2 regions of the Kitasatospora sp. NPDC001539 genome follow, and region 2 is predicted to be linked to the other one. Evidence: riboswitches for the same ligand, from Rfam matches in the RefSeq annotation. Region 2 holds a riboswitch; the other holds the start of a gene.
The links. A riboswitch is a leader RNA that binds a small molecule or an ion and turns the genes downstream of it on or off. The one in region 2 is predicted to bind glycine.
Positions count from the first base shown of each region.

Region 1 (15,282 bases), on a different contig from region 2:
ATCTCGACCATGATGCCGACCAGCTTGCCGCCCGCCGCCCTCACCTCGTCGGCGAGCAGGCCCATCAGCCCGGCGTTCGAGCCGCCCCAGACCAGGGTGTGGCCGCCCTCGCCCAGCAGCCGGGCGAACTCGGCGGCCGGGGCGGAGTAGCGGTCGTCGAGCGAGTACGCGGAACAGAAGACGCAGATGTTCATAATGCCGACCGGTCTATCACGTCCGCCCGCCGCCGCTCGCCGGTGCCACCCCCTGAGGTGCTCGGCGTGCGACCTCTCGAGATATCCGACCTGATCACCGCCGTGGACCCGGCCGACGGCCGCCGGCTCCCGTCGTCCGCCCACCGTCAGTCCGGGTACGGCACCAGCTTCGACAGGTCCAGGCCGAAGCCGAAGGGCGCCGGGATGGTGATCGTGTCACCGAACTTCCGGTCGCTGCGGGTGTGGTACCGGTCCCGGTCCGGCTCGGAGAAGAGCGCCACCGTCTGCTGACGCGGATCCACGATGAGGTACAGCGGGATCCGCATCACGGCGTAGTCGCGCAGCTTGTCCATCCAGTCGTTGCCCGGATTGGACGGCGAGACGATCTCCACGGCGATCAGGGCTTCCTCGGCGGGGGCCTTGTTGCCGGGCTGGGAGAGGGCCTCCAGCGGGAGGTACGTCAGATCCGGCTCGCGCCCCTTGGTGACGTCCGGGCTGACGATCTCGCTCCGCTCGCTGGGAAGGTAGCCGTCCGGAGCGTGCTGCTCGAACTGCCGGCGCACCTGGGCCACGTTGAGCTGGTGGATGTTGGACGGCGACGCCTGCATGATCAGCGTGTCTCCGGACCACTCGATCCGGACTCCGTCCGGGGCGATCCGCTCCAGCTCCTCGATGAAGTCGCGGTGCTGCTCGTAGAAGGTCATGCGTCCCTCCGGATGGCGTCCAGGGCTGTCGTCGGCCGTGGGGCGGGGTCGACCCCGCACGGTTCCACCACTATGACCGACCTCACCCGAGCCCCCGGCCGCGTCGCCCCGGCGGAGCGCAGGCAGCCGCCTACGCCGTGACGGCCGGGCGCTCCGTCGTGGCGATCGTGGCGGAGCCGACGACCCGGGTGCCGTCGTAGAGCACCACCGCCTGGCCGGGAGCGATGCCCCGGACCGGGGTGTCCAGCCGGACCCGCAGTTCGCCGTCCACGACCGACGCGAAGACGGGCACCTCCTCGCCGTGGGCGCGCAGCTGGGCGGTGTAGCGGCCCTCGGCGAGGGGCTCGGTGCCGCACCAGCGGGGGCGGATGGCGGTGAGCGCGGTGACGTCGAGGCCCTCGACGGGGCCGACCGTCACGGTGTTGTTCACCGGGGAGATGTCGAGCACGTAGCGCGGCTTGCCGTCGGCCGCCGGGCGGCCGATCCGCAGGCCCTTGCGCTGGCCGATGGTGAAGCCGTACGCGCCGTCGTGCTCGCCGAGCTTGGTGCCGTCCACGTCGAGGATGTCGCCGGTCGCGGTGCCGAGGTGCTTCGCGAGGAAGCCCTGGGTGTCGCCGTCGGCGATGAAGCAGATGTCGTGGCTGTCCGGCTTCTTGGCGACGGCGAGGCCCCGGCGCTCGGCCTCCGCGCGGATCTCCTCCTTGGTGGTGTCACCGAGCGGGAAGAGCGAGTGGGCCAGCTGGTCGGCGTCGAGCACGCCGAGGACGTACGACTGGTCCTTGGCGGCGTCCACGGCCCGGTGCAGCTCCCGCTCCCCGGACGGCAGGTCGACGATCCGGGCGTAGTGGCCGGTGCAGACGGCGTCGAAGCCGAGGGCGACCGCCTTGTCGAGCAGCGCGGCGAACTTGATCTTCTCGTTGCAGCGCAGGCACGGGTTGGGCGTGCGCCCGGCCGCGTACTCGGCGACGAAGTCGTCGATCACGTCCTCGCGGAACCGCTCGGCGAGGTCCCAGACGTAGAAGGGGATGCCGATCACGTCGGCGGCGCGCCAGGCGTCCCGGGAGTCCTCGATGGTGCAGCAGCCGCGCGCGCCGGTGCGGAAGGACTGGGGGTTCGCGGACAGCGCCAGGTGGACGCCGGTCACCTCGTGGCCCGCTTCCACGGCGCGGGCGGCGGCGACGGCGGAGTCGACTCCGCCGGACATCGCCGCGAGCACGCGCAGGCGGCCGGTGGAGGGAGTGGTCGGGGCACCCGGGAAGTCAGTCATGGTGACTACAAGCGTACGGGGCCGCCGGACATGCCCTCCCGCCGGACGGACTCCACCGCCGCACCCCGCCGCTACCGCCGTACGGTCGCCAGCCCCGCGTTGCGGGCCCGCTGCACCGCCGGCCCGATCGCCGCCGCCAGCGCCGCGACGTCCTCCCGCACCGAGGTGTGCCCGAGCGAGAACCGCAGCGAGGCGCGGGCCAGCAGCGGGTCCACGCCCATCGCGAGCAGCACGTGGCTGGGCTGGGGCACGCCGGCCGAGCAGGCCGAGCCGGTGGAGCACTCGATGCCCTGGGCGTCCAGCAGCATCAGCAGGGCGTCGCCCTCGCAGCCGGGGAAGGAGAAGTGGGCGTTGGCGGGCAGCCTGCCCGCCGGCGACGGGTCGCCGTTGAGCACCGCGTCCGGGACGGCCGCCAGGACGGAGGCCACCAGCTCGTCGCGCAGCCCGCCGAGCACCGCCGCGTGCTCCTCCCGCCGGTCCACGGCGAGCGCCGCGGCGGCCGCGAAGCCGGCGGCGGCGGGGGCGTCCAGGGTGCCGGAGCGCACGTCGCGCTCCTGGCCGCCGCCGTGCAGCAGCGGGACGGGCGCGGCGCCGCGGGAGAGCAGCAGCGCGCCGATGCCGAACGGTCCGCCGATCTTGTGCCCGGTGACGGTGAGCGCGGTGAGCCCCGACTCCGCGAAGGAGACCGGGACCTGACCGAGCGCCTGCACCGCGTCGGCGTGCATCGGGATGCCGTACTCGGCGGCCACGGCGGCGAGTTCGGGCACCGGCTGGACGGTGCCGACCTCGTTGTTGGCCCACATCACGGTGACCAGGGCCACGGACGCCGGATCGCGCTCGATCGCCGCGCGGAGCTCCGCGGGGTGCACCCGGCCGTGCCCGTCCACCGGGAGGTACTCGACCGACGCGCCCTCGTGCTCGGAGAGCCAGTGCACCGCGTCCAGCACCGCGTGGTGCTCGACCGGGCTGCAGAGCACCCGGGTGCGGGCCGGGTCGGCGTCCCGGCGGGCCCAGTACAGGCCCTTGACCGCCAGGTTGTCGGACTCGGTGCCACCGCCGGTGAGCACGATCTCGCTCGGACGGGCGCCCAGCGACTCGGCCAGCGACTCGCGGGCCTCCTCGACCACCCGGCGGGCCCGGCGGCCGGCCGCGTGCAGGGACGAGGCGTTGCCGACCACCCCCAGGTGCGCCGTCATCGCGGCGATCGCCTCGGGCAGCATCGGCGTGGTCGCCGCATGGTCCAGGTATGGCATAACCATCCGATTGTAGAGGGCGACCCGGTCGGGGCCCCGGCTCGGTGCACCGATCCGGCCACCGGGCGCGCCCCGGCCGGACGGCGGAGTCCGGTACTGGTTTGTACCACCGCGCCACCCAGCGGTTAGCCTGACGGCCACTTCTCGAGCGAGTTTCCAGGGGGCGTCATGTCGCAGTCGGTCGACCGCGCGCTGACCCTGCTCGGCTCTCTCGGCGAGGGACCGCTCTCGCTGGAGCAGGCCGCGGGCAGCCTCGGAGTGCACAAGTCCACCGCGCTGCGGCTGCTGCGCACGCTGGAGGAGCACGGCTTCGTCCGGCGCCAGCCGGACCTGCGCTACCGGCTCGGCGGCCGGGTGCTCTCACTGGCCGACCGGGCACTGGAGGACTTCGACGTCCGGCAGGTGGCCGCGCCCTACCTGGCCGCGCTCAACGCGCGCTGCGGCTACACCGTCCAACTGGCCGTGCTGCACGACGGCGAGGTGCTCTACCTGGACGAGGTGGCCGGGCCGAGGGCGGCCCGGCCCTCCCGGATCGGGCGCCGGGCGCCGGTGACCGGGACGGCGGTCGGCCGGGTGCTGCTCGCCGGGCTGCCCGAGGACGGCGCCCGCGAGGAGGAACTGCCGCCCGAGCTCGCGGCGGTGCGCCTGCGCGGCTGGGCGGCGGAGTCCGCCGAGCACCGGGAGCCGGTGACCTGCGTGGCCGCGCCGGTCGCGGGCACCGGCGGGCGGACGGTCGCGGCCTGCGCGCTGAGCGCCCCGGCCAGTCAGGTGCGGCCGGCCGAGCTGGCCCGGATGGTGCCGGAGCTGCTCTGCACGGCCGAGGCGATCTCGCTCGCGTGCGGCGGCTCGCCTACTCCTCGCTGGTGCGAGAACCGTTGCGGTGCCAAGCCCGCGGGGCGCGCCAGCCGTACTTCAGCGCGAGCATCCGCAGCCCGAAGGCGGTGAGCGCGGCGGCGGTGCCGGTGGCCCCGGTGAGCCGGTCGGCGCCGATCAGCACGGCCACCAGGGCGGCGCCGACCAGGGCCGGGACGGCGTAGATCTCCCGGTCCCAGCGCAGCAGGGAGGGGATCTCCCCGGCCAGCACGTCGCGGATCACCCCGCCGCCGGCCGCGGTCACCATGCCGAGTGCGACGGCCGCGGCCGCGCCCAGCCCGTAGTCGTGCGCCTTGGCGGTGCCGGTGACGCAGAACAGGCCGAGGCCGAGGGCGTCCAGGGTCTGCACCGCACGGTTGATCCGCTCGACCTGGGGGTGCAGGAAGAACACCACCAGGCCGGCCGCGAGCGGCGTCACGAAGTAGCCGAAGTTGCTGAACGCGGCCACCGGGGTCGCCCCGATCACCAGGTCGCGGATCACCCCGCCGCCGAGCGCCGTGGCCTCCGCCAGTACGCAGATCCCGAAGATGTCCATGTTCTTGCGGACGGCGAGCAGGCCGCCGGAGAGGGCGAAGACGAAGATGCCGGCGAGGTCGAGGGACTGCTGCACGTCGGAGGGGAAGATCTGCGAGGTCACCACACAACTATGACCTGTGCGGAACCCTCCCCTCCGCCTGCGTCGGGCGGAGCCGGTCGTTCCCCTCGCTCCGCCCGGGGCTGCGATGGTCGTCGCTCCGGGCTGTGCTGGTCGTTCCCCTCGCCCGGCCCGGGGCTGCGATGGTCGTTCCCCTCGCTCCGCCCGGGGCTGTGCTGGTCGTTCCCCACGCTCCGCCCGGGGCTGCGATGGTCGTTCCCCTCGCTTCGCCCGGGGCTGTGCTAGTCGTTCCCCTCGCTTCGCTCGGGGAAGTGACACGCCACCTGGTGCCCCGTCTTCAGCGCCGCCAGCGGCGGCTCCTGGGCGGCGCACACGTCCTGGGCCTTCCAGCAGCGCGTCCGGAAGCGGCAGCCGCTGGGCGGGTTGATCGGCGAGGGCACGTCGCCCTTGAGCAGGATCCGCTCGCGGCCGGCCCGCTGGCGCCGGCGCGGGTCCGGTACCGGGACGGCCGACATCAGGGCGTTGGTGTACGGGTGCATCGGGCTGCGGTAGAGCGAGTCCCGGTCGGCGATCTCCACGATCTTGCCGAGGTACATCACCGCCACCCGGTCGGAGACGTGCCGGACCACCGAGAGGTCGTGCGCGATGATCAGGTAGGTCAGGCCCAGCTCCTGCTGGAGGTCGTCCAGCAGGTTGACCACCTGGGCCTGGATCGACACGTCCAGCGCGGAGACCGGCTCGTCCGCGACGATCATCTTGGGCCTCAGGGCGAGGGCCCGGGCGATGCCGATGCGCTGGCGCTGGCCGCCGGAGAACTCGTGCGGGTAGCGGTTGTAGTGCTCGGGGCTGAGCCCGCACAGCTCCAGCAGGTCCTGGACGGCCTTCTTGACCCCGCCCTCGGGCTCCACGCCCTGGAGCCGGAAGGGCGTGCTGACGATGGTGCCGACGGTGTGCCTGGGGTTCAGCGAGGAGTACGGGTCCTGGAAGATCATCTGGATGTCGCGGCGCAGCGGCCGCATCGCGCCGACGCCCAGGTGGGTGATGTCGGTGCCCTCGAACTCGATCTTCCCGCCGGTGGGCTCGTCGAGCCGGGTGACCAGCCGGCCCATGGTCGACTTTCCGCAGCCGGACTCGCCGACGACGCCCAGCGTCTCGCCGGCGTTGACCGTGAAGTCGATGCCGTCGACGGCCCGCACCGCGCCGGTCTGGCGCCGCAGCAGTCCACCGCGGATCGGGAAGTGCCGGGTCAGGCCGGTCACCTTCAGCAGCGGCTCGCGCTCGGGGGCAGGCGCAGGCGCGGGGATCGCGGCCGCCTGAGTGTCCGTCATCGGTTCTCTCCAGAAAGGTGGTACGAGGCCGGGCTCACAGCCGGGGCGCGATCTCTTCGGCGAAGATGCGGTGCCGCTCGTCGGCCGGCAGGTGGCAGGCCGCGAAGTGGCCGGGCGCGGCCTCGGCCAGCACCGGGACCTCGTCGGTGGAGCGTCCGCCGGTCAGCTGGGCGTACGGGCAGCGCGGGTGGAAGGCGCAGCCGGACGGCACGTTGATCAGGCTCGGCGGGGTGCCCCGGACCGGGACGAGCCGCTCCTGCAGCTCCCGGTCCAGGCGCGGCATCGATCCCAGCAGGCCCCAGGTGTAGGGGTGTTCGGGCGCGTCGAAGAGGGTCTCGGCCGGGCCGCGCTCGACGCACTTGCCGCCGTACATCACCAGGATGTCGTCGGCCAGCTCGGCGACCACTCCGAGGTCGTGGGTGATGATGATGACGGCGGACCCGAACTCGTCCTGGAGGTCGCGGATGAGGTCCAGGATCTGCGCCTGGACGGTGACGTCCAGGGCGGTGGTGGGCTCGTCGGCGATCAGCAGCGAGGGGTCGTTGACCAGGGCCATGGCGATCATCGCGCGCTGGCGCATGCCGCCGGAGAACTGGTGCGGGTAGTCGTCCACCCGGCGGTCGGGCTGCGGGATGCCGACCCGGTCGAGCATCTCGATCGCGCGGGTCCGGGCCTGCTTCTTGGAGGCCTGGGGGTGGTGCACCCGGTACGCCTCGACGATCTGCTGCCCCACCGTGTAGTAGGGGTGCATCGCGGTCAGCGGGTCCTGGAAGATCATCGCCATCTCGCGGCCGCGCAGTTGGCGCACCCGGTCCGGTCCGGCGGCGATCAGCTCCTCGCCGCCCAGCCGGATCTCGCCGGTGATCCGGGCCCGCTTGGAGCGGTGCAGGCCCATGATGCCCAGCGAGGTGACGGACTTGCCGGAGCCGGACTCGCCGACGATGCCCAGGGTGCGCCCCTTGTGCACGTCGAAGCTGACGCCGTCCACCGAGCGGACCAGGCCGTCGTCGGTGTCGAAGTGGATCCTCAGGTCGCGGACGGAGAGGAACGGCTCGCCCGACGGGGGCGACGCGGCGTCCGCCGGGGTCTTCTGGAGCTCGGTCACGAGAGCCTCACGCGGGGGTCGACGAGGGCGTACAGGAGGTCGACCACGAGGTTGCAGACGACGATGAAGAAGGCGGCCAGCAGGGTGACGCCGAGGACCTTGGGCAGGTCGTTGTCGGAGATCGCCTGGACGGCGAACTGGCCGACGCCCTTGAGCGAGAAGACCTGCTCGGTGATCAGCGCACCGCCGAGCAGCAGCCCGAGGTCCATGCCGAAGATGGTGACGATGGGGGTGAGCGCGGAGCGCAGCCCGTGCTTGACGACCACCTTCCGCTCGACCAGGCCCTTGGCCCGGGCGGTGCGGATGTAGTCCTCGCTCATCGTCTCCAGCATCCCGGCGCGGGTGAGCCGGGCGTAGAGCGCGGAGTAGAGGAAGGCCAGCGAGATCCACGGCAGGATCAGGTTGCGGGCCCACATCAGCGGGTCGGAGGTGAAGTCGACGTACTCGAGGTTGTCCAGGATCGGCCACTCGTAGCTGAAGACCGTCAGCAGCAGGGCGCCGGTGAAGAAGACCGGCAGCGAGACGCCGGCCAGCGCGACGCCCATGGAGAGCCGGTCGAAGATCGAGCGCGGCTTGAGCGCGGAGATCACGCCGGTGGTGACGCCGGAGACCAGCCAGAGCACCGCCGCGCCGATGGCGAGCGAGATGGTGACCGGGATCCGGCTGGTCATCTCCGGCCAGACCTCCAGGTGGTTCTTGAAGGAGTAGCCGAAGCAGGGCACGTGGCAGGTGGCCGGTTCCGGCCCGAACTTGTACTCGGCGCCGCTGACCAGGCCCTTGAGGAAGTTCCAGTACTGGGTGTACAGCGGCTGGTCGAAGCCGAGGTTCTGTTTGACCGCCGCGATCGCCTCGGGCGACGGGTTCTTCCCGATGTACTGCGCGGCCAGCTGGTCGGTGGTCTCGCCGGCGAAGCGCGGGAGCAGGAAGAAGATCGCGAAGGTGACCGCGCTGACGACCAGCAGCAGCACCGCGGCCGCGAGGATCCTGCGGATGATGTAGGCAAACACAGTTGGGCGGCTCCGGCGGCCGCCGCCGTCCGGGGTCTGCCGGACGGCGGCGGCCGCCGCTGCCTTCACCTGCCTTCAGGGATGCGGAGCCAGGCTCTTACTTGGTGGTGCCGATGTTCAGGTAGTCGTACTCCCCCGACCAGGCCGGGTTGGACCCGAGGTTGGTGGCGCTGTCCGGGCGGTACAGGAAGACCTTGAAGTCGGTGAGCGGGACGTAGACCGCGGACTCCATGACCTTCTTGTCGATGTCGCCGTAGATCTTCTCGCGGGCGGCCCGGTCCGGGTTGACCGCGGCGTCGTCGAGCAGCTTGTTGACGGCCGGGTCGTTCAGCTGGGCCAGGTTGCTGTTGCCGGACGCCTTGATCGCCCGGCCGTCGACGATCTGCTGCAGGAAGCCGTAGCCGGTCGGCCAGTCGGCGCCCCACTGCATCATCATCAGACCGATGTTGTGGTCCTGGGTGAACTGCGGCGCACCGGCCGAGTCCGTCAGGTACTTGCCCTGCGGGTACTGCTGGATCTCGACGTTGATGCCGATGTTCTTCAGCTGGGCCTGGATCTGGGTGGCCGCGGCGACCTCGGTGGCGCGCTCGGTGCGGGCGGACAGGACGGTGGTGAAGCCGCCGTCCTTGCCGCAGGCCTTCAGCGCGTCCTTGGCCTTGGCCTGGTCGCCCTTGTTGTCCTTGGTCTCGTACAGGTTGAAGTCCTGGTGGCCCGGGATGTCCGGCGGGAGGACGGTGTTGGCCACCTGGCCGCGGATCGGGCCGCCGAGCGCGGTCTGCACGGCGACCTTGTCGATCGCGTACTGGACGGCCTTGCGGCAGTCGACGTTGTCGAACGGCGCGACCTTGGTGTTGATCGCCATGTAGACCAGGCGGCCGCCGTAGGCGTTGTCGGTCTTGGCCTTGAGCTTCGGGTCGCGCAGGATCTGCGCCTGGGTCTGCGGGTCGACGCCGCCGCCGACCAGGTCGACCTGGGCGTTGCCGGCCAGCAGGTCCTTGTCGATGGTGGCCTGGTCGATGTTCATCTTGAGCACGATCTTGTCCGCGAGCTGCTTGCGGATCGGGTCGGTGCTCTTGTCCCAGTTGGTGTTCGGCACCAGGACGGCCTGCTTGCCGTCCTCGTAGGACTCGAACTTGTAGGCGCCCGAGGCCACGACGTGCTTCACGTAGTCGGCACCGGTGTCCTTGGCCTGCGGGACCGGCACCGTCTGCGGGGCGCTGACCAGGTAGTCGAAGTCGGCGAAGGGGTGCTGGAGGTGGAAGACGATCGTGGTGTCGTCCGGCGTCTCGATCGACTTCAGGTCGCCGGTCTTGTCCTTGTACGGGCCCTGGTACGGCGTCGGGTTGTCGACCAGCAGGTCGTGGAAGTAGGTCGGGCCGTTCGAGTTCACCTCGGGCGCGAAGTTCGAGCGCTCCACGGCGTACTTGACGTCCTTGGAGGTGATCGGGGTGCCGTCGTCGTACTTCAGGCCCGCGCGCAGCTTGTAGGTCCAGGTCAGGCCGTCCGCGCTGGGCTGGCCCAGCGACTCGGCGAGGTCCGGGACGAGCTTGTTGCCGTCCGCGCCGGCCGCCGGGTTGAAGGTGGTCAGCGGACGCCCGTACAGGCGCGAGAAGTTGTAGATGTACGCGTAGTAGGTGTTGCCCGGGTCGAGGGAGTCCGGGGTGCCCTTCATCTCGTAGGTGACCGTCCCGCCCTTCTTGTCCGAGGCGTTGACGATCTGCTTGGTGGCCGCGTCGGCGCCGCCGCTCGAGTCGTTGGAGCTTGCCGAGGAGGACTTGGCGTCGCCGCTCTTGGAGCTGGACGAGCAGCCGGTGACGACCAGGACCACGGCGGCGGCCGCGGCGGTCAGCGCGACGGTACGGGACCTACGCATGGGTGAGATCAACCCCTTGAGGATGTGGAGGAGGAAAGGCGCCCTGACGCTGGGTCAGTTGCTCTTGGGATCGAGGGCGTCACGCAGCCCGTCGCCGAGCAGGTTGAACGCGAGCACGGTGATGAAGATCGCCAGGCCGGGGACCACCATGTACTGGGGGTCCACCTGGTAGTAGTTCTTCGCGTCGGCGAGCATGCCGCCCCAGGAGGACTGCGGGGGCTGGATGCCGACGCCGAGGAAGCTCAGGCCGGCCTCGAAGAGGATGTTGGTCGGGATCAGCAGGGTCGAGTAGACCAGGATCGGGCCGACCAGGTTCGGCAGCAGCTCCTTGAACAGGATGAACGGGCCGCGGGCGCCGAGGCTGCGGGCGGCGTGGACGAACTCCCGCTCGCGCAGCGAAAGGGTCTGTCCGCGCACGATCCGGCCCATGTAGGGCCAGTTGAAGAAGCCGATCACGAAGATCAGCACCATGATGTGCAGCGGGAGGCCGTGCAGGCCGAACGCGCCGCCCTGGAGCGAGGCGGAGATCGCGATGGCGAAGAGCAGCAGCGGGAACGCCAGGAAGACGTCCATCAACCGGCTGATCAGGGTGTCCACCCAGCCGCCGTAGTAACCGGCCATCACGCCGAGCACGGTGCCGAGGGTGTTGGACAGCACGGTCGCGCCGAAGGCGACCAGCAGGGAGACCCACGAGCCGTCGACCACGCGGGCGAGCAGGTCGCGGCCCTGCAGGGGGTCGATGCCGAGCAGGTGGTCCCCGCTCATCCCGCCCCAGTCCCCGAGCGGCAGGCCGCCGAGGTCGGCGTCCAGCAGGTCCGTGTTCGGCTGGTCGGGGTCGAGCCCGAACAGGGCCTCGATCGGCCCGGACAGCACGGCGAGCAGGATCAGCAGGATCACCACGATGCCGCCGGCGACGGCGGCCTTGTCCCGCTTGAAGCGGGTCCAGGCGATCCGACCGAGGGAACGGCCCTCGATCGTCTTGGCCGGGCTCGCGGTGGCTGGCGCCTCCGGTTCGTTCCCGGCGGTGGTCACGGATGCGGTCATGGTCAGTTGGTCCCCTCGCCGACGGTGGCCGGCCCACGGGTGCCGGGCGCCGGCTTCGGCGGTGCGGCTGCGGACGTGCGGAGGTGCTTAGGAGGAGCGGTGCGCGCGGCAGTGCGTCGTGCACAGGCACTGCCACCACGCGGGATGGGCGTCGCGTGGTCGAGCTGTCGGCGTGCGCGCTCACCTTTGTGGGGTTTCCAGTACGCGCGATGCGTTGCGCAGAACTCTCTGTCATGCGAACTGGCTTGCGCCAGCCCTGACAAGCGACAGATGCCCAACTGTGATCTGCGCGCATGCACCTCCCCGGTCTTCGGCATATCCCTCTTCACACGGCTGTAACAGCCATGTCAAGATGGGCGGACTTCGGGAACGGGAAATTCGTCCGGAAAGCACCGAAGCCGACCTGATGGCGAATCAGGTCGGCTTGGTGAATATGCGTTTGGCCCCGGGTTTGTCAGCGGCCCGGGTATCCGGGCCACGACCGCGGCCCCTGCGGCTGCCCCCAGCCCGGCGCGTTCGGCTGCGGGCCGTAGGACCACCCCGGCGCCGGCTGCCCCGGCAGCGACTGCGCCGGGTACGGCACCGGCGGGTACGGGCCGGTCAGCGGGCGCCCCGCCTCCCGGTCGAAGAACGGCCGGGCGTTGGCGCGCATCCACAGCGCCACCGGGTCGTACTCGTCGGCCATCGCCACGGTGGACACCGCGAGCCCCTCGGGCGCCACCGCGATCGCCCGCTGCATCAGCGCCCGCACCGCCTCCACGGCCGGCGGCGAACTCTCGTAGAGGTCCAGGCCGATCGCCAGGTACGGCTCCCCCACCGCGGGCTGCACCCAGGCCCGGCGCAGCGCCCGCACCGCGCGCACCTCGCCGGCCTGCCGCTCCAGCAGCGCGAAGAACTGCTGGGCGTTCACCTGCGGCTCGCTCAGCTTCAGGGGGCCGGCCGGCAGCCGGTCCAGACCCGCGGCGATCCGCCGCAGGTCCGCCCACGGCACGCCGACCCCGCCGCCGGGGGCGTGCGGGTTGAGCCACAGGCCCCAGCGGGTGCGGTACAGCGAGGCGGCGATCTCCCGCCCGGAGATGACCTCGTGGGCCCGGGCCCAGCCGGAGGCCGTCAGCTGCTCGAGCGAGGTCACGGCCGGGGCGTAGCCGTGGCCGCTGATCTCCATGTTCCCGTACTGCGCGTCCGGGCTGCCCGGCGTGCCGTGCCAGAGCAGCATCCAGACCTGGCCGTCGGCGAGCGCGTGCAGCAGCCGCTCGTACGCGTCGTAACGCTCCGGCGCGACGTCGCGCAGGGCGCGCTCCAACGCGCCCGGATCCGCCGGGCGCCCGGCCGGCGCCTGGCCCCAGGGGCCCGGCCCACCGCCCGTTCCCGCTCCCGCACTCATGCGCCCACCTCGCCGCGCCTCTTTCCTCAACCCAGCCGGCCCGTCAGCCGCCTGCACGCACCCTATGGCGCGGCACCGGCCACCGCCACGGCGACGTGCTCACGAACGATCCCCGCTCACATCCGCGTATGGAAAGGCAGTACCCGGGTGAGCAGCCACTCGACCACCGGGTCGTCGGCGAGGTCGAGCAGCACGAGGTGGACGCCGCCCGGCAGCGGCGCGGTTCCCAGCGCCCGGCCGAGCGCCTCGTTCACCGCGCCCGGGTCGGCCGGGGCGGCCGGATCCAACTGGACGCCCACGAACATCACGGTCGGCTCGCCCTCGATGCTGGCCAGCGCCCGGCGCGCGGTCAGCACCCCCGGCAGCGCCGACAGTTCGGCCCGGCAGGCGGCCAGGAAGTGCTCCGGGTCCTCGCCCGGCACCGGCTCGCGCAGCGCCACCCGGCCGCCGGTCGGCGCCTCCGGCTGGTCCCAGCGGTCCTCCCGCGGCCCGCGGCGCAGCTCCGCCACGCCCTGCGGCGGCACCGGGATGCCCACCGCGGCCTCGGGATTGACCGCGATGCCCACGCCCAGCGGCAGTCCGCGGGCGAACTCCCAGGCCGGCGCGATCGCGAAGGCCATCCCCGGCGCCTGCTGCAGGAACACCTCCTGCGAGGAGAACACCGGCACGTACGGGTCCCCGGCCAGTTCGACGGTCGGCAGGTCCAGCGACTGCCCGGCCGGATCGCCGCCGGCCGGCAGCGGGATCCACACCTGGCTGCGGGCCAGTACCTCGATCACCCGCGGCGTCGCGCCGGGGTCGCCCAGCGCGGCCGTCAGCACCTGCTCCAGCTCGTTGGCCGGCCAGGCGCCGCCCGGCGGCGCCGCCTCCGGGCCGCCCCACCCCTGCTGCTGCTCCACCGGGTACTCCATGCGCCGCCGATCCGCCCTCGTGCCGGTCGGCCGCCCACTGCTGCGCCGACGCGCAGAAGTCTAGGGGCCCGGTGGGACGCCGGTCGGGCGCCGGTCGGGCACGGGTTCGACTTCGGGCGGTGTGACCGGGCCCCCCTCCCCCCGCGCCCGTGGACGTGCCATGATGTGCGCGTCCGACGGCATGCGCCGCGGGCCCCCACAACTCCACACCGGCCGCTCGAACCCGCGCGGGAGAGTCCGGAGTGCCGCCCAGGCGGTACGGCCGGCGCCGAAGGAGCAAGTCCTCCCCGGAATCTCTCAGGCCCCCTTACCGCACGGGTTAGGCACATCTGGAAAGCGGCGCCCGGCCCTGTCGCGCGCCCACCCACGGTGCAAGCCGCCATGCTGTCCTGGATGCTGGAAACAGCTGCGGGCAGGTGGGCGGTGAAGCTCTCAGGTTCGACGACAGATGGGGAGACCCACGCCGCCGCATGCCCGCGCGCAGGGTCGGTCCCCGAGCGGGTCCCGTCCCGGCGCGTGCACCCCTGAGTGCCCCGACCGAGGAGTTCCTGGCCATGTCGTCCCTCCGCCTGACCGCGCTCGACGCGCTGCACCGCGCCCTCGGCGCGACCATGACCGACTTCGCCGGCTGGGACATGCCGCTGCGCTACGGCAGCGAGCGCGAGGAGCACCTCGCCGTCCGCACCAAGGCCGGTCTGTTCGACCTCTCGCACATGGGCGAGATCACCGTCACCGGCCCGCAGGCCGGCGAGATGCTGGACCACGCGCTGGTCGGCTTCGTCTCCGCGCTGGGCGTGCTGCGCGCCCGCTACACGATGATCTGCGCCGAGGACGGCGGCATCCTGGACGACCTGATCGTCTACCGGCTGCGCGAGGACGCCTTCCTGGTCGTCGCCAACGCCTCCAACGCCCAGCTGGTCCTGGACGAGCTGATCGCCCGCGCCAAGGGCTTCGACGCCGTCGTCACCGACGACCGCGACACCTACGCCCTGATCGCCGTCCAGGGCCCGGAGTCCACCGCGATCCTGGCCGGAACCACGGACGCCGACCTGCCCGGCCTGAAGTACTACGCGATCCTCCCGGCCCGGGTCGCCGACCGCGACGTGCTGCTGGCCCGCACCGGCTACACCGGCGAGGACGGCTTCGAGATCTTCTGCCACCCGGGCGACGCCGAGGACGTCTGGCAGGCGCTGACCGCCGCCGGCGAGGGCCGCGGCCTGGTGCCGTGCGGGCTGTCCTGCCGCGACACCCTGCGCCTGGAGGCGGGCATGCCGCTGTACGGGCACGAGCTGTCCACCGACCTCACCCCCTTCGACGCGGGCCTGGGCCGGGTCGTCCGCTTCGACAAGACGACCAACGACGGCGCCTTCGTCGGCCGCAAGGCGCTGGAGCAGGCGGCCGCCGCGGCCGAGGCCAACCCGCCGAAGGTGCTGGTCGGCCTGGTCTCCGAGGGCAAGCGGGTGCCCCGCGCCGAGTACACCGTGGTCTCCACCGAGGGCGATCCGATCGGCCGGATCACCTCGGGCGCGCCGTCCCCGACCCTGGGCAAGCCGATCGCGATGGCCTACGTCGACGCCGCCCACGCCGCCCCCGGCACCACCGTCGCGGTGGACGTGCGCGGCAAGCACGAGCCGGTCCAGGTCGTGGCGCTGCCGTTCTACAAGCGCGCCCGCTGAGCCCGCCCCGGCCGGGCCCGCGGGCCCGGCCGGCCCCGTCCTTCCCCCATACCCGCACGTCGGAGCCG
Region 1 covers NZ_JBEPAK010000088.1:10,902-26,183, forward strand. Annotated here, with positions in the region: gene ABT247_RS16125 (LOG family protein) at 1-194, opposite strand, end outside; gene ABT247_RS16130 (Uma2 family endonuclease) at 341-898, opposite strand; gene mnmA (tRNA 2-thiouridine(34) synthase MnmA) at 1,029-2,165, opposite strand; gene ABT247_RS16140 (cysteine desulfurase family protein) at 2,237-3,418, opposite strand; gene ABT247_RS16145 (IclR family transcriptional regulator) at 3,587-4,363, shown strand; gene ABT247_RS16150 (trimeric intracellular cation channel family protein) at 4,269-4,928, opposite strand; gene ABT247_RS16155 (ABC transporter ATP-binding protein) at 5,168-6,214, opposite strand; gene ABT247_RS16160 (ABC transporter ATP-binding protein) at 6,249-7,319, opposite strand; gene ABT247_RS16165 (ABC transporter permease) at 7,316-8,326, opposite strand; gene ABT247_RS16170 (ABC transporter substrate-binding protein) at 8,424-10,199, opposite strand; gene ABT247_RS16175 (ABC transporter permease) at 10,254-11,243, opposite strand; gene ABT247_RS16180 (enhanced serine sensitivity protein SseB C-terminal domain-containing protein) at 11,698-12,627, opposite strand; gene ABT247_RS16185 (enhanced serine sensitivity protein SseB C-terminal domain-containing protein) at 12,744-13,538, opposite strand; glycine riboswitch at 13,757-13,861, shown strand; gene gcvT (glycine cleavage system aminomethyltransferase GcvT) at 14,093-15,214, shown strand.
Region 1: another riboswitch for glycine. It lies ahead of gcvT (glycine cleavage system aminomethyltransferase GcvT); the one in region 2 lies ahead of gcvP (aminomethyl-transferring glycine dehydrogenase).

Region 2 (15,282 bases):
CTGTTGCGGGAGGTCGGGGGAGATCGCTACCTGCCGATCTGGATCGGCCCCGGCGAGGCGACCGCGATCGCCTTCGCCCAGCAGGGCATGACTCCGGTGCGCCCGCTGACGCACGACCTGTTCAAGGACGTCCTGGAGGCGCTCGGCCAGCAGCTCACCGAGGTCCGGATCACCGATCTGCGGGAGGGCGTGTTCTACGCCGAGCTGGTGTTCGCCGGCGGCGTCGAGGTCAGCGCCCGGCCGTCCGACGCGATAGCGCTCGCGCTGCGCACCGGCACGCCGATCTACGGGAGCGAGGAGGTGCTCGCCGAGGCGGGCATCGCGATCCCGGACGAGCAGGAGGACGAGGTCGAGAAGTTCCGCGAGTTCCTCGACCAGGTGTCACCCGAGGACTTCGGGGGCGGCGGTCCGCAGTAGCGCGGGTCCGCGGTGGCGCGAGCGGGGCCTGATCGGCCGTTTCCCTCACCGTTTTGCCAAAAACCGTCCATCTACCCACACTAGGGGCACGAAAAACCACTCTCCTGAGTGATGTGGTCTGTCTGCCCCGGCGTGGCGATCGTTGACGGGTCATAGGGGACTGCCTACCGTCAGGAGTGGCTGTCCGGGTGGCCGATGCCCGCAGTCGGGTTGCCCGCAGCACAAGTGGACGGAGGTAGGCATGAGCAGCACCGGCGATGACGCGGCCGCAGGAGGCCTGTGCGCCGTGCACGTACCCCGCACCTCTCGTACCGTGACCGACCTGCCCCGCGTGGGCAGGTTCCCGGCCGTGCAGCCGGGCCAGCCCGCGATCGAGCGGTTGGCGCCGACGTCCGAACTGCTCGGCTTCCGTGGCCCGACGGCCTGCGCGGCGGCCGGCATCACCTACCGCCAGCTGGACTACTGGGCCCGCACCGGACTGCTGGAGCCCAGCGTCCGCACCGCGTACCCGGCGACCAGCCAGCGGCTCTACAGCTTCCGCGACGTCCTGCTGCTCAAGATCGTGAAGCGGCTGCTGGACGCGGGCGTCTCGTTGCAGAACATCCGGGTGGCCGTCGCCCATCTGCAGTCCGCCGACCAGGCCGACCTGGCCGGGCTGACGCTGATGTGCGACGGGGCGACGGTGTACGAGTGCACGACGCCGCAGCAGGTGGTCGATCTGCTGAAGGGCGGTCAGGGGGTGTTCGGCATCGCGGTCGGAGCCGTCTGGCAGGAGCTGGAGCTGACCCTCGGGCGGCTGCACGCGGAGCGGACCGACACCGGCGAGACGCTGGTGGGGCACGACCCGGCGGACGAGCTGGCGCAGCGCCGCAACCGCGCGGTCTGACGAGGCGCCGCCACCCGCGCGGCGACGGTGCGTGACCGGATCTGACGAGGCCGTGGGCCCGGACGGGGAACCGTCCGGGCCCACGGCCTCGTCGTGTTGCCCGGCGGGACGATCGAGGGAGGGCACGTGAGGGTCGGCACCGGGATCTCGGGGCTGCTGCGGCGCCGGGCGGTGGGGATGCGGGCACGGCTGCGGACGCGGCGGACCCAGCGCAGGGTCTTCCAGGTGACGGCGGTGCTCTGCTCGTCGGTGCTGGCACCGAGCGCCTGGCTGTGGATCGCGGCGGGGGACCGGGTCGGCACGGTGGAGAGCGCGCCGTCCGCGCCGGTGGCGGTGGTCTTCGGAGCGGGGCTGGACCAGGGCAGGCCCTCGCCGTACCTCGAGCACCGGCTCACGGCGGCGCTGGACCTGTACCGGGAGGGGAAGGTGCGGGCCGTGCTGGTGACCGGGGACAACGGGCGGGTCTCGTACGACGAGCCGGACGCGATGTACCGGTACCTGACCGAGCACGGGGTACCGCCGGGGCGGGTGGTCCGGGACTACGCCGGCTTCGACACCTGGGACTCCTGCACCCGGGCGCACCGGATCTTCGGGGTGGACCGCGCGGTGCTGGTCAGCCAGGACTTCCACGTCCGGCGGGCGCTGGCGCTGTGCGAGGCGGCCGGCATCCGCTCGTACGCGGTCGGGGTGCCGGAGCCGCACGACGCCACCTGGCTGTACGGCGGACTGCGGGAGGTCGCCGGGGCGGGCAAGGCGGCGGTGAACGCCTGGCTGCGGCCGGACCCGGCACTGCTCGGCCCGCAGGAGGACGGCGTCGCGAAGGCGCTGGCGGAGGCGGCGGAGAGGCGGTAGGCGGCGGCCCGGCCGCCGGCGTCGGCCGGGTTCGCACGCACTGTCGGACCCGTGCGCGATGATCGGCGGGTGCGATCTCTGCCGAGCATCATCCACCTCGACATGGACGCCTTCTTCGCGGCGGTGGAGCAGGCGGCCAAGCCGAGCCTGCGCGGCAAGCCGGTGGTCGTCGGGGGGCTCGGCGGTCGCGGGGTGGTCTCCACGGCCTCCTACGAGGCGCGCAGGTTCGGGGTGCACTCGGCGATGCCGATGGCGCAGGCGCGGCGGCTGTGCCCCAACGCGGCCTTCCTGGCCGGGCGCTTCGAGGCCTACCGGCAGAACAGCGAGATCGTGATGGGGCTGCTGCGGGAGCTGTCGCCGCTGGTGCAGCCGCTCAGTCTGGACGAGGCCTTCGTCGACCTGGAGGCCGGTCCGTACGGCCCGGTACTGGCGGAGGCGGACCACGAGACGGGTGAGCGGCTGGTGCTCGCCCTGGCGGAGGATCTGCGGGCGGACATCCACCGCTCCACCGGGCTGACCGGTTCGGTCGGGGCGGCGGGCTCCAAGCTGATGGCGAAGATCGCCTCCGAGCAGGCCAAGCCGGACGGGCTGGTGCTGATCGAGCCCGGGCAGGAGCGGGCCGTGCTCGGGCCGATGCCGGTCCGGGCGCTGCCCGGGATCGGGCCGGCCACCGAGCAGGTCCTGCGGCGGGCCGGGCTGAGTACGGTGGCGGACCTCGCGGAGGCGGGCGAGGCGGAGTTGGTCGCGCTGCTCGGCCGCGCGCACGGCGCCGGGATCCACCAGATGGCGATAGGGCTGGACGAGCGGCCGGTGGTCGCCGACCAGGACGCGAAGTCGGTCTCGGTGGAGGACACCTACGAGGTGGACCTGGCCGACCGGGACCGGGTGCTGCGCGAGGTGGAGTCGCTCTCGGCGCGGTGCGTGCGGCGGCTGCGGGCGGCGGGGCGCTCCGGGCGGACGGTGGTGCTGAAGGTCCGGCGGTTCGACTTCTCGACGCTGACCCGCTCGGAGACGCTCGGCGGGCCGACCGACGACCCGGCGGTGATCACCGCGATCGCGCGCCGGCTGGCCGAGCAGGTGGACATCACCGGCGGGGTGCGGCTGCTGGGGGTGGGCGTGGCGCAGCTCGCCGACTACACCCAGGAGGACCTGTTCGCGCAGGCGCTGCGGGAGGAGGCGGCGGAGCACGCCGAGGCGGTCGAGGCGGCGGAGGCCGAGCAGGAGCGGGAGGCGGCCGCGGTGCGACGCTGGCTGCCCGGGCAGGACGTCCACCACGCCGAGTTCGGCCCGGGGTGGGTGCAGGGCAGCGGGGTCGGGCGGGTCACCGTACGGTTCGAGACGCCGTGGAGCGGGCCGGGCCGGGTGCGGACCTTCGCGGTCGACGACCCGGCGCTGGAGCCGGCCCGGCCGCTGCCGCTGCGGCGGGTGGCGGACGCGGGCGGGACGCAGGGGGAGGAGGGGCCGCAGCGGCCGGAGGGCTGAGGGGCCCGGGCGGCCCTGCCGGTGGAGGGGGTCGGGACGTGGAACGGCCCCACCCGGTGGGTACCGGGTGGGGCCGTTCACACCGTGCCGGCTCCGCGCGTTCGTGATGCCCTCGCGACGTACGGAGGCCGGGTCCGCGCGCCCTGTCCCTGAGCGCGCGGGCCGGACGCCTCGTCAGGCGTCGGTCTTGACCAGCTGGGTGCTGGAGTCCTGCGGGGCCGAGCCGCCCGGGGCGCCCGGGGCGGCCGCGACCGGCTTGGCGGTGCGGATCAGGAACGGGACGGCACCGGCGACGATGCAGACCACGGCGGTGGCCCAGAACGCGTGCTTGTAGGCGTCCAGGGTGGGCAGCAGCACCGGGATCTTGATCGGGAGCTTCATGGTGTCGCCGGTCAGGATGGCGGTCATCACGGCGGTGCCGATCGCGCCACCAACGGTGCGCAGCACGGAGTTCATGCCGTTGGCGATGCCGCTCTGCTCGACCGGGACGGCGCCGTTGATGAAGGCCGGCATCGCGGCGAAGGCGAGGCCGATGCCGAGGCCGAAGATGGCGGAGGCGGTGTAGATGTCACCCTCGTGGCTGTGACGCAGGGCCAGGTAGGCCATGGCGACGGCGCCGAGGACGCCACCGAGGACCAGCGGCAGGCGGGGGCCGCGGCGGGCGATCAGCACGGCGCCGAGCGGGGCGGCCACCATCGAGCCGATCGCGGACGGCAGCAGCATCACGCCGGCGTGCAGGACGGTCGCGGTGAAGCCGTAGTGGGCCAGCTTCTCCGGGGTCTGGGAGAAGTTGCTGATGACCATGAACGAGCCGTACATGCCGAAGCCGATGAGCAGGCCGGCCAGGTTGGTGAAGGCCACGGCCGGGCGGGACATCATCTTCAGGTCCACCAGCGGGTGCGCGACCTTGGTCTCGATGATCCCCCAGACCAGCGCGACCACGGCGGCGACGGCGAACAGGCCGAGGGTCTTGGTGGAGGTCCAGCCCCAGTGGTTGCCCTGGCTCACCGCGACCAGCAGGGCGGAGAGCCAGCCGGCCAGGGCGAGCGCGCCGAGCGGGTCGGCGCCGCCCTCCTTGTCGGTGACCGGGTCGGACGGGACGCGCAGGGCCACCAGGGCGATCGCGATCAGGCCGAAGGCCAGGCCCATCCAGAAGATCGACTTGTAGTTCCAGTGCTCCAGCAGGAGGCCGGTGGCCACCAGGCCGAGGCCGGAGCCGACGCCCATCGAGGCGCTGATGGCGGCGACGCCGCCGGTCACCTTCTGCTTGGGAAGCTCGTCGCGGACGATGCTGATCGCCAGCGGCATCACGCCACCGCCGGCGCCCTGCAGGACGCGGGCGACGACCAGCCAGGTGAAGGAGTGGGTGCCGGCCGCCAGTGCGGATCCGGCGACCAGGCCGGCCAGCGAGATGAGCAGCATGGGCTTACGGCCCCGGAGGTCGCCGAAGCGGCCCAGCAGGGGAGTCAGCACGGCTGCGGAGAGCAGGTTGGCGGTCATCAGCCAGGTGATGTTGGACGTGGAGACGTCCAGCTCCTTGGCCAGCGAGGGCAGGATCGGGACGACCGCGGTCTGCACCACGCTGAACGACAGCATCGCCAGGATGAGGGCCGGCAGGACCCGGGCGCTGCTCTGCTTCTCGGCCGCGGTGGTGGGCTGTGGTGCCTCACTCACGGTTGCTTCCTCCCGTACATAGTGAATGAACTGAAGTAAATATGCCCGGAGATACTTCAGAGTGTCAAATATCGAGCGGTTAAGCTTTGGCAAAGCGGGGAAGTCCGGGGCACGGCAAGGGCCCCGGAGGGGATCCGGGGCCCTTGGGGGAGGAGGGGCGGGCGGTCAGACCACCGGGCGCGAGCCGTCGGAGCGGGCGCCGTTGGTGACCGGGGCGCTGTCGTCGTGGACCTCGACGTGCTCGCGGCGGAGCTCGTCCTGGACGACCTCCTCGGCGGTGTAGCGCTCGACGACCAGGCGCACCCGCTCGATCGGCGCCAGATACTTGCGCACGACGGGGCGCTCCTCGCGGAGGGTGACCTCCTCGACGTCCTCGGCGATCTCCTTCTCGGTCAGCGCGGCGCGCTCGGCGTCGCTGACCGGCACCCGCTCCACCCGGACCCGCTCGCGGACCACCGGGACGCGGCGCTCGACCTGCTCGCTGGTCACGTACTTGCGCAGCTTCGCGGTGCCCAGGACGTGCCACTCGGTGGTGATGTCGAGCCGCTCCTCGCGGCAGGTGATCTCGACCGGCGCCGTCATGGCCGAGGTGCCGGTGTCGGCGGAAGGCGCGGGCACCGGCGCGGGGGTGGCCGCAGCCGGTGCGGGCTGCGGCTTCGGCTCGAACACGGGAGCGGTCGCCACGGGGGCGGCGGGTGCGGGGGCGGCGAGGGTCGGCACGTGGGTCTCCCGGGCGGTGTCGGTGCCGAGGGCGCCGGGGCCGGCGACCGCGGTGGTCGGGCCCGGCTCGGCGGAGTGGAAGGCGAGCGGCGGGGCGGTCGTGGTGGCGGTCGTGGTCGCCGCCGCCGCGACGGCCGGCGCCGTGCCGAAGTCGAGGTCGGGCTGGGCGGTCCGGCCTGGCTCCTCGCCGGCGGTGCGGGCGTCCACCGGGGTGTCGAGCCCGTAGTAGCGGTAGAGCTGGAGCTCCTGGGCCGGCGACAGGTGCTGGCCCACGCCGAAGTCCGGCGAGTCCTTGACCAGCGACTTGTCGTAGGGGACCCGGAGCTCGTCACCGGAGAACTCGCTCGTGGTGAGGGGGACGAAGGCGTCGCGGCCGAAGATGCCGGTTCGCACGGCGGCCCACTCCGGCTGGCCGGTCGCGTCGTCCAGGTACACCTCGTCGACCGTGCCGATCTTGTCTCCGTTGCGGTCGACCGCCTTGTGGCCGATGAGATCCCGGGGGTCGATGTCGGTCTGCACTCTTTCCTCCAGTCCGCTGCGCCTGCGGAACTCCCGCAGGTACGGCGGTCGGAGCACACCCGTCCCGTCCGCCACTTCACACCAAAAGGCATGAATGGGACCGACGCGACCGGGGTGCGCCGGACGGGCTTCGTGCTGGGCCGTCCGGGGGACGCGCGTAGACCTCGAGTGACCTGACGCACCCGTGATCCGAAGGCCGCCCGCTGGTACCCTGGGCCGCGACCGCCGAACCCGCTCGGGAGAGTCCACGACCGCGAAAACCGCTGGTCGGGGCGCCGAAGGAGCAAACCCTCCCCGGAATCTCTCAGGCATCCGTACCGTGCGGGATAGGTCACTCTGGAAAGCAGGGCAGGATCGCCGGCGCGGGAGCCGACGATCACCACCCTCACCGACGGTGCAAGCCGACGGAGCGCCGACAGCGCGACGTGCGGGCGAAGCTCTCAGGTCCCGATGACAGAGGGGGAGGCCTTTCGGGTTCGCCCGCCCGAGCCGGTCCGCCGTCCGCAGCGGATGGCCGTCGGCGTGCGCGCCCCCGCCGGTCCGTGACCAGGAGGCCTCGACCACCATGAACGCCCAGCCGAACGCGGGACGCCCCATCGGCGCCTCGACCCTCACCGAGCTCGAGTCGGCCAGCCCCTTCGAGAACCGCCACATCGGCCCCGACGCCGCCGCCCAGGAGAAGATGCTGGCGTCCGTCGGCTACGGCTCCCTGGACGAGCTCGCCGCCACCGCCGTTCCCGAGGCGATCCGCTCCATCACCGCCCTGGACCTGCCCGCCGGCCGCAGCGAGGCGCAGGTCCTCGCCGAGCTGCGCGAGCTGGCGGGCCGCAACAAGGTGCTCCAGCCGATGATCGGCCTGGGCTACTACGGCACCTTCACCCCGCCGGTCATCCTGCGCAACGTCATGGAGAACCCGGCCTGGTACACCGCCTACACCCCGTACCAGCCGGAGATCTCCCAGGGCCGCCTGGAGGCGCTGCTCAACTTCCAGACCCTGGTCTCCGACCTGACCGGTCTGCCCACCTCCGGCTCCTCGCTGCTGGACGAGGGCACCGCGGCCGCCGAGGCGATGGCCCTGGCCCGCCGCGTCACCAAGGTCAAGGGCGGCGTCTTCCTGGTCGACGCCGAGACCCTCCCGCAGACCATCGCGGTGATCAACACCCGGGCCGTGCCGACCGGTGTCGAGGTCGTCGTCGCGGACCTGTCCGACGGCATCCCGGCCGAGGTCGCCGAGCGCGGCGTCTTCGGCGTGCTGCTGCAGTACCCGGGCGCCACCGGCGTCGTCCGCGACCTCGCCCCGGTGATCGAGCAGGCGCACGGGCTGGGCGCGGTCGTCGCCGTGGCCGCCGACCTGCTGGCGCTGACCCTGCTGAAGTCCCCGGGCTCGCTGGGCGCCGACATCGCCTGCGGCACCTCGCAGCGCTTCGGCGTGCCGATGGGCTTCGGCGGCCCGCACGCCGGCTACCTGTCGGTGCGCGCGGAGTACGCCCGCTCGCTGCCCGGCCGCCTGGTCGGCGTGTCCGTCGACGCCGACGGCAACCGCGCCTACCGCTTGGCGCTGCAGACCCGCGAGCAGCACATCCGCCGCGAGAAGGCCACCAGCAACATCTGCACCGCCCAGGTGCTGCTCGCCGTGATGGCCTCGATGTACGCGGTCTACCACGGCCCGGACGGCCTGGCCGACATCGCGCGGCGCACCCACCGCTACGCCGCCGCCCTCGCCGAGGGCCTGCGGGCCGGCGGCGTCGAGCTGCTGCACGGCGAGTTCTTCGACACCGTCACCGCCGTCGTCCCGGGCCGCGCCGCCGAGATCGCCGCCGCCGCCCGCACCCACGGCATCAACGTCCACCAGGACGGCGCGGACCGGATCTCCGTCTCCACCGACGAGACCACCACCCGCGAGCACCTGGCCGGCGTCTGGGCCGCGTTCGGCGTCCCCGCCGTCGAGATCGCCGAGGCCGCCGAGGCGCTGCCCGCCGCGCTGCTGCGCGAGGACGAGTACCTCACCCACCCGGTCTTCCACAGCCACCGCTCGGAGACCGCCATGCTGCGCTACCTGCGCCGCCTGTCGGACCGGGACTACGCGCTCGACCGCGGCATGATCCCGCTGGGCTCCTGCACCATGAAGCTCAACGCGACCACCGAGATGGAGGCCGTCACCTGGCCGGAGTTCGGCCAGCTGCACCCCTTCGCGCCGATCGACCAGGCCCAGGGCTACCTCACCCTGATCCGCCAGCTGGAGCAGCAGCTGGTCGAGGTCACCGGCTACGACGCCGTCTCGATCCAGCCGAACGCCGGCTCCCAGGGCGAGCTGGCCGGCCTGCTGGCCGTCCGCGCCTACCACCAGGCGAACGGCGACACCCAGCGCGACGTCTGCCTGATCCCGTCCTCCGCGCACGGCACCAACGCCGCCTCCGCGGTGATGGCCGGCATGCGCGTGGTCGTGGTGAAGACCCTGGTCGACGGCGACGTGGACGTCGAGGACCTGAAGGCCAAGATCGAGCAGCACCGCGACAACCTGTCCGTGCTGATGGTCACCTACCCGTCCACCCACGGCGTGTACGAGACCCAGATCACCGAGATCTGCGCCCTGGTGCACGAGGCCGGTGGCCAGGTCTACGTGGACGGCGCCAACCTGAACGCCCTGGTCGGCCTGGCCAAGCCGGGCAAGTTCGGTGCGGACGTCTCGCACCTGAACCTGCACAAGACCTTCTGCATCCCGCACGGCGGCGGCGGCCCGGGCGTCGGCCCGGTCGCGGTGCGCGCCCACCTGGCGCCGTACCTGCCGAACCACCCGCTGCAGGAGGAGGCCGGCCCGGCCACCGGTGTCGGCCCGATCTCGGCCGCGCCGTGGGGCTCGGCGGCGATCCTGCCGATCTCCTGGGCGTACGTCCGGCTGATGGGCGGCGAGGGCCTGAAGCACGCCACCCAGGTCGCGGTGCTGAACGCCAACTACATCGCCAAGCGGCTCGCGCCGCACTTCCCGGTGCTCTACACCGGCCCGGGCGGCCTGGTCGCGCACGAGTGCATCATCGACCTGCGTCCGCTGACCAAGGAGACGGGCGTGACGGTGGACGACATCGCCAAGCGCCTGATCGACTACGGCTTCCACGCGCCGACGATGTCCTTCCCGGTGGCCGGCACGCTGATGATCGAGCCGACCGAGTCCGAGGACCTGCACGAGATCGACCGGTTCTGCGACGCGATGATCGAGATCCGGGCCGAGATCGAGAAGGTCGGCTCGGGCGAGTGGGCGGCCGAGGACAACCCGCTGCGCAACGCCCCGCACACCGCCGCCGCCCTGGCCGGCAACTGGGCGCACGGCTACTCGCGGCAGGAGGCGGTCTTCCCGGCGGGCGTGAACCCGGCGGACAAGTACTGGCCGCCGGTGAGCCGGATCGACGGCGCGTACGGCGACCGCAACCTGGTCTGCTCCTGCCCGCCGCTGGACGAGTACGGCGTCTGATCCCGCGGACGCGGACGAAGAGGGGCAGGGCCCCGGCAGAACGTTTCTGCCGGGGCCCTGCCCTGTGCGCTGTCCGGTCGGCGGCCACCCCGTCGGGCGGTGCCGGGGCCCATGGCCACCGGTCGTACGGTTGCGGCGGTACGGGTCGGGCCGGTCGGGCCCCGGCACCGGGTCGACCCGGCGCCGGGAGGCCTCAGGCCGCGTGGGCGACGGGGCGGCGCGGGGCGATCACCCGGCCGTCGGGCAGCAGCTCTCCGGTGTCCTCGAACAGGACGACGCCGTTGCAGAGCAGGCTCCAGCCCTGCTCAGGGTGGCAAGCCACCGGCACGGCCGCCTCGCGGTCCTCGGACTCGGCCGTCGGGCACTCAGGACGGTGCTGGCACATACGCGTACCCTCGCTTCGCTCTGCGATCCTCCCCGTGGTGCGGTCCCGGAGGGTTGCTGCCGTCCGGGGCCGCCGCGGTAGTCGGATCCTGTCCGCAACGCCGGCCAGGTGTGGACCGGCGTTCAAGTGGGTAGGACAGGTGGTCCTTCCACGCTGGTTCCCAGTGTCGGCATCTGCGGACGCGCGCGCAGCGATTTCGTGACATGCGCCACAAGTCCCGGGCAGAGATCACCCGTTCAGGTGGGGCCCGGGGGAGAAAGCGCACCGACGGGTCAGCCGTGACATGGCCCGGTGGGGCCATTGCGGATGGCCCGCCCAGGTGGTGGCCGTTCGGGTGAGGCCGCCGGGGCGCGCACGGCGAAGGGCCGCCGGGCGGGGTGACCCGGCGGCCGGTGCGGCGGGGCCGCTCTCAGGTGGAGCCGAGCAGCAGCGGCCGGGAGAGCGGGGTGCGGGCGAGCAGCGGCAGCAGCTCGGCGGCCGGGTGGGCGCGGTGCGCGGTGACGCCGAGCGGAGCCGGGGCGAGCGGGATCAGCAGGTCGTCGCCCGGGTCGGCGTCGGGGCCGTGCAGCCAGAGCGCCGTCGCGTACTGGCCCGGGAAGGTGAGCAGCCGGGGCTGGCAGCGGACGCGGGAGCTCTGGGCGAGCTGCCAGGCCTCGCGCAGCGCCCGGACGGTCGAGGAGAGGTAGGGGCCGGCGGTGAAGTGGGAGAAGGTGTGGCCCTCGGCGCTCTGCACCACCTCCGCGGCGGCGGCCACCTCGGCGCCGTCCTTGATCAGGAAGCGCCAGCCGGTCCTCCGGGCGGCGGTGAGCTCGGGGCGCGGGCCGTCCAGGACGTGCACCGCGAGCGGATGCGCGGGGAGCAGTGGTCCGGTCGGGTGACGCAGGGCTGCGGCGGCGGGTTGGCGCAGCGCGGCGTCCGAGTCGAGCGCGGCCAGGACCGCGCGCAGGGCACTCGGTGGGGGCTGGGGGGTTTGCAGGGTCATGGCGGGGTCCGCCTCTCCAAGCGAGATCGGCGTGCGAGTGCGGCATACCGGCGTGGCGCGGTGCGTCGTCGGTGACGGGCCTGGCCGTGTCCGGTTGTGCAGGATCGCGGAGCCGGCGCGGTCGCCGCCGTCGAGGAGTGCCTCGGGGCGGGAGAAGACCGGCCGGAGCGCAGTGCGGATTCCTCGAATTCATCGAACAAATGCGCAGGGTGATCTGTTTATCACAGGCTGTGGCGCCGGGCAAGTCCACAGATGCTCTGAATAAGCGTCAGTTCCCTTTCATTGCAAGCCAGTACAAGCATTCGGGTATCGATCTTCGGGGTGGGCATGATGCTGGCACGGTCGGACGGCCGGGTGGGTCAGGAGGAGGGGACCGTGGGCGAGAAGGTCGTGGCGACTCGGGCGGATCTGGCGGACCGGCAGCAGTACCGGCTCAAGCTCCAGGCCTGCCTCGACGCGCTCGGGCGGATGCTGCGCGAGAACCGATTCGACCGGCCCCGGGCGGTGATGGGCCTGGAGATCGAGCTCAACCTGGCCGACGACCAGGGTCTGCCGGTGATGCGCAACGCCCAGGTGCTCAGCGCGATCGGGTCCAGCGACTTCCAGACCGAGCTGGGCCAGTTCAACATCGAGGTCAACATCGTGCCGCACCGGCTCTGCGGGCACGTCTTCGAGGAACTGCGGGAGGAGATCGACACCGGGCTGCGCTACGCGGACCGGCGCGCGGCCGAGGCCGGCGCCCGGATCGTCATGGTGGGCATCCTGCCGACCCTGGAGCACGACCACACCGGGCTGGACGCGATGAGCCACAACCAGCGGTACAGCCTTCTCAGCGACCAGATACTGGCCGCCCGCGGCGAGGACATCGCGCTGGACATCGAGGGCGTCGAGCACCTCCAGCTCGAGTCGATCACCATGGTGGCGGAGGCCGCCGCGACCTCGCTGCAACTGCACCTGCAGGTGACGCCGGAACGGTTCTCCTCGGTGTGGAACGCCGCCCAGGCGATCTGCGGCCCCCAGCTGGCGATGGGTGCGAACTCCCCGTTCCTGTTCGGGCGGGAGCTGTGGCGGGAGACCCGCCCGGTGCTGTTCCAGCAGGCCTGCGACACCCGTTCGGCCGAACTCAAGGCCCAGGGCGTGCGCCCGATCACCTGGTTCGGCGAGCGCTGGGTGGACTCGGTGTACGACCTGTTCGAGGAGAACCTGCGCTACTTCCCGGGACTGCTGCCGATCTGTGACGACGAGGACCCGATGAAGGTGCTGACCTCCGGTGGGGCGCCCCGGCTGTCCGAGATGCGGCTGCACAACGGCACCATCTACCGGTGGAACCGGCCGATCTACGACGTCTCGGGCGGGGTGGCGCACCTGCGGGTGGAGAACCGGGTGCTGCCGGCCGGGCCGACGGTGGCCGACACCCTGGCCAACGCCGCCTTCTACTACGGGCTGGTGCGGGTGCTCGCCGAGCAGCCCCGGCCGGTCTGGACCCGGCTGCCCTTCGAACGGGCGGACGAGAACTTCCGCCAGGGCGCCCGGTACGGCATCGACGCGGTGTTCCAGTGGCCGCGCTCCGGCCGGGCCGGCCGCAGCGGGGGGCTGCAGACGATCTCCGCCGTCGACCTGGTGCTGAACGAGCTGCTGCCGATGGCCCACCAGGGGCTGGACGAGTGGGGCGTGGAGCCCGCCGACCGGGACCGCTACCTGGGGATCATCGAACAGCGCTGTCTGCGCCGCACCAACGGCGCGGCCTGGCAGAGCGCCACCTTCCACCGGCTGCGCGAGCAGTACGGGATGGACCGGCCGGCCGCGCTCGCCGCGATGACCAGGCGCTACGCCGAGCACATGCGCGGCGGCGAGCCGGTCCACACCTGGCCGGTGGGCTAGCCCGGCCGCTGTGTCAGGATGATCGCTCCGGCGGTCGGCCGACGGCCGGAGCGACCGCCCGCCCGCTGGAGTGCCCGTGACCACCCGCCCGACCGCGCCGGAGACCGAGCAGCCCACCCGCCGGCTGCTCGGCGCGGAACTGCTGATCGTCCTCGGGCTCTCCCTCGGGGCCAGCGGGATCAGCGCGCTGATCAGCTTCGCGGGGTCGCTCACCGAACCGCTCCAGCTCGGCCAGCAGGTCGCCACGCTGAACGGCTCGCGCGCGCCCGGGCGGCCCTGGCTGGACCTGCTGTGGCAGCTGTACTACATCGGGCGGGGCCTGATGCCCGTGGTGCTGGTCGGCTACCTGCTGGTGCGCGAGGGCACGTCGCTGAAGGTGCTGGGCTTCGACCTCGGGCGCAAACTCGGCGACCTCGGCCGGGGAGCGGCCGTCGCTGCGGCGGTCGGAGGCTGCGGACTGGCCCTGTACCTGGCCTCGCAGGCGGCCGGGTACAACCTGACGGTCGCGCCCTCCGGGCTGCCGGACGTGTGGTGGCGGGTGCCGGTGCTGGTGCTGTCGGCCTGGCAGAACGCGATCCTGGAGGAGGTCGTGGTCCTCGGCTACCTGCTGCGCCGACTGGGGCAGCTGGGGTGGTCCTGGCCGGCGGCGCTGGTGGCGAGTTCGGTGCTGCGCGGCTCGTACCACCTGTACCAGGGGGTCGGCGGGCTGGTCGGCAACATGGTGATGGGGGCGGTGTTCTGCCTGCTGTACCGGCGCTGGGGGCGGGTGATGCCGCTGGTGGCGGCGCACGCGCTGATCGACACGGTGGCCTTCGTCGGGTACGCGCTGCTCGCCGGGCACGTCAGTTGGCTGCCGACCCCCTGACGGTCGGTCCGCCGGGCGCAGATCCGTCGGCCGCGGATCGACCGGCCGCGGCTCGGCCGGCTGCGGATCCGCCGAACGTCGGCGGCTGGGGGCGCGGCGGCCGGGCGAGCAGCCGGTCGACGTGCCGGCGCTCCAGGCCCTGGCCCGGGTCGATCGGCAGCAGCAGCCGGTCGCGGCGCCAGAGCGACGTGCGGACCAGCCGGGGCGGGATCACGTCGTCCACCCAGGCGAACGGACGGCCCCCGGCGTAACGCAGCAGCGGCGCCCACTTGCGGGCGGAGAACAGCTCCATCAGCGGGACGCGCGGATCGTCGGGCTGCGGGACGTAGCCGGTGAAGCGCACGAAGGGCAGCGGGTCCAGGCCGATCGCCGGGGCGATGTGGGTGTTGGCGTGCTCCTCCCAGGTGGTGGCCCAGACCAGCTCGTACGCACCGGCCAGTTCGCGCAGCCACCGGCCGTGCCTGGCGGAGAGCAGGACGGCGTAACCGAGCAGGGTGTGGGAGTCGAACCCGGCGTCCGGGTGCGGACAGACCGGGTTCAGCACCCCGTCGACGTCCAGGAACAGCAGCGGCTTCGGCACCGGTGGCCCCCCAAGTGGATGGTGTGTCCTACCCGGTCGGACGAACCAGCAGCACCAGTGGTTGCTCTCCGGCGGGCGCACGCGGGGCGCACAGGGCGCTCACGACGCGGGCGCGGGCACGCGGCCGGGCTCCGTTGCGTCCGGGGTGCCGCGGTCGGCCGCCGGGCGGCGCGGCGTCAGCCGAGGTGGCCGTGGAGGAAGGTGACCGTGCGGCGCCAGGCGATCCTGGCCTGCAGGGGGTCGTAGGTGCCGAGGATGTTCTCGTCGTTCATGAAGGCGTGTCCGGCCGGGTAGAAGTGGAACTCGGGGCGGACGTCGGTGGCCTCGCCGATCCGGATCGCGGCCTCGTCCACGGCGGCCATCGGGATCGAGCCGTCGAGCTCGCCGAAGTGCCCGAGGACGTGGGCCGTCAGACCGCGGTAGTCGAACTCCGGGTCGGGCGGGAGCCCGTAGAAGGAGACGGCGGCGGCCACCTCGTCCCCGCACCGGGTGGCGAGCAGTAGGGCGAAGCCGCCGCCCATGCAGAAGCCCACCGTGCCGACCGCGTCACCGACCACGCCGTCCAGGGACAGC
Region 2 covers NZ_JBEPAK010000007.1:48,729-64,010, reverse strand. Annotated here, with positions in the region: gene ABT247_RS03200 (bifunctional nuclease family protein) at 1-417, shown strand, start outside; gene ABT247_RS03195 (MerR family transcriptional regulator) at 659-1,303, shown strand; gene ABT247_RS03190 (SanA/YdcF family protein) at 1,481-2,155, shown strand; gene ABT247_RS03185 (DNA polymerase IV) at 2,225-3,637, shown strand; gene ABT247_RS03180 (MFS transporter) at 3,812-5,311, opposite strand; gene ABT247_RS03175 (PRC and DUF2382 domain-containing protein) at 5,477-6,550, opposite strand; glycine riboswitch at 6,777-6,880, shown strand; glycine riboswitch at 6,882-7,014, shown strand; gene gcvP (aminomethyl-transferring glycine dehydrogenase) at 7,116-10,016, shown strand; gene ABT247_RS03165 (DUF5999 family protein) at 10,210-10,401, opposite strand; gene ABT247_RS03160 (hypothetical protein) at 10,811-11,383, opposite strand; gene ABT247_RS03155 (glutamate-cysteine ligase family protein) at 11,759-13,264, shown strand; gene ABT247_RS03150 (CPBP family intramembrane glutamic endopeptidase) at 13,335-14,129, shown strand; gene ABT247_RS03145 (HAD domain-containing protein) at 14,107-14,709, opposite strand; gene ABT247_RS03140 (dienelactone hydrolase family protein) at 14,886-15,282, opposite strand, start outside.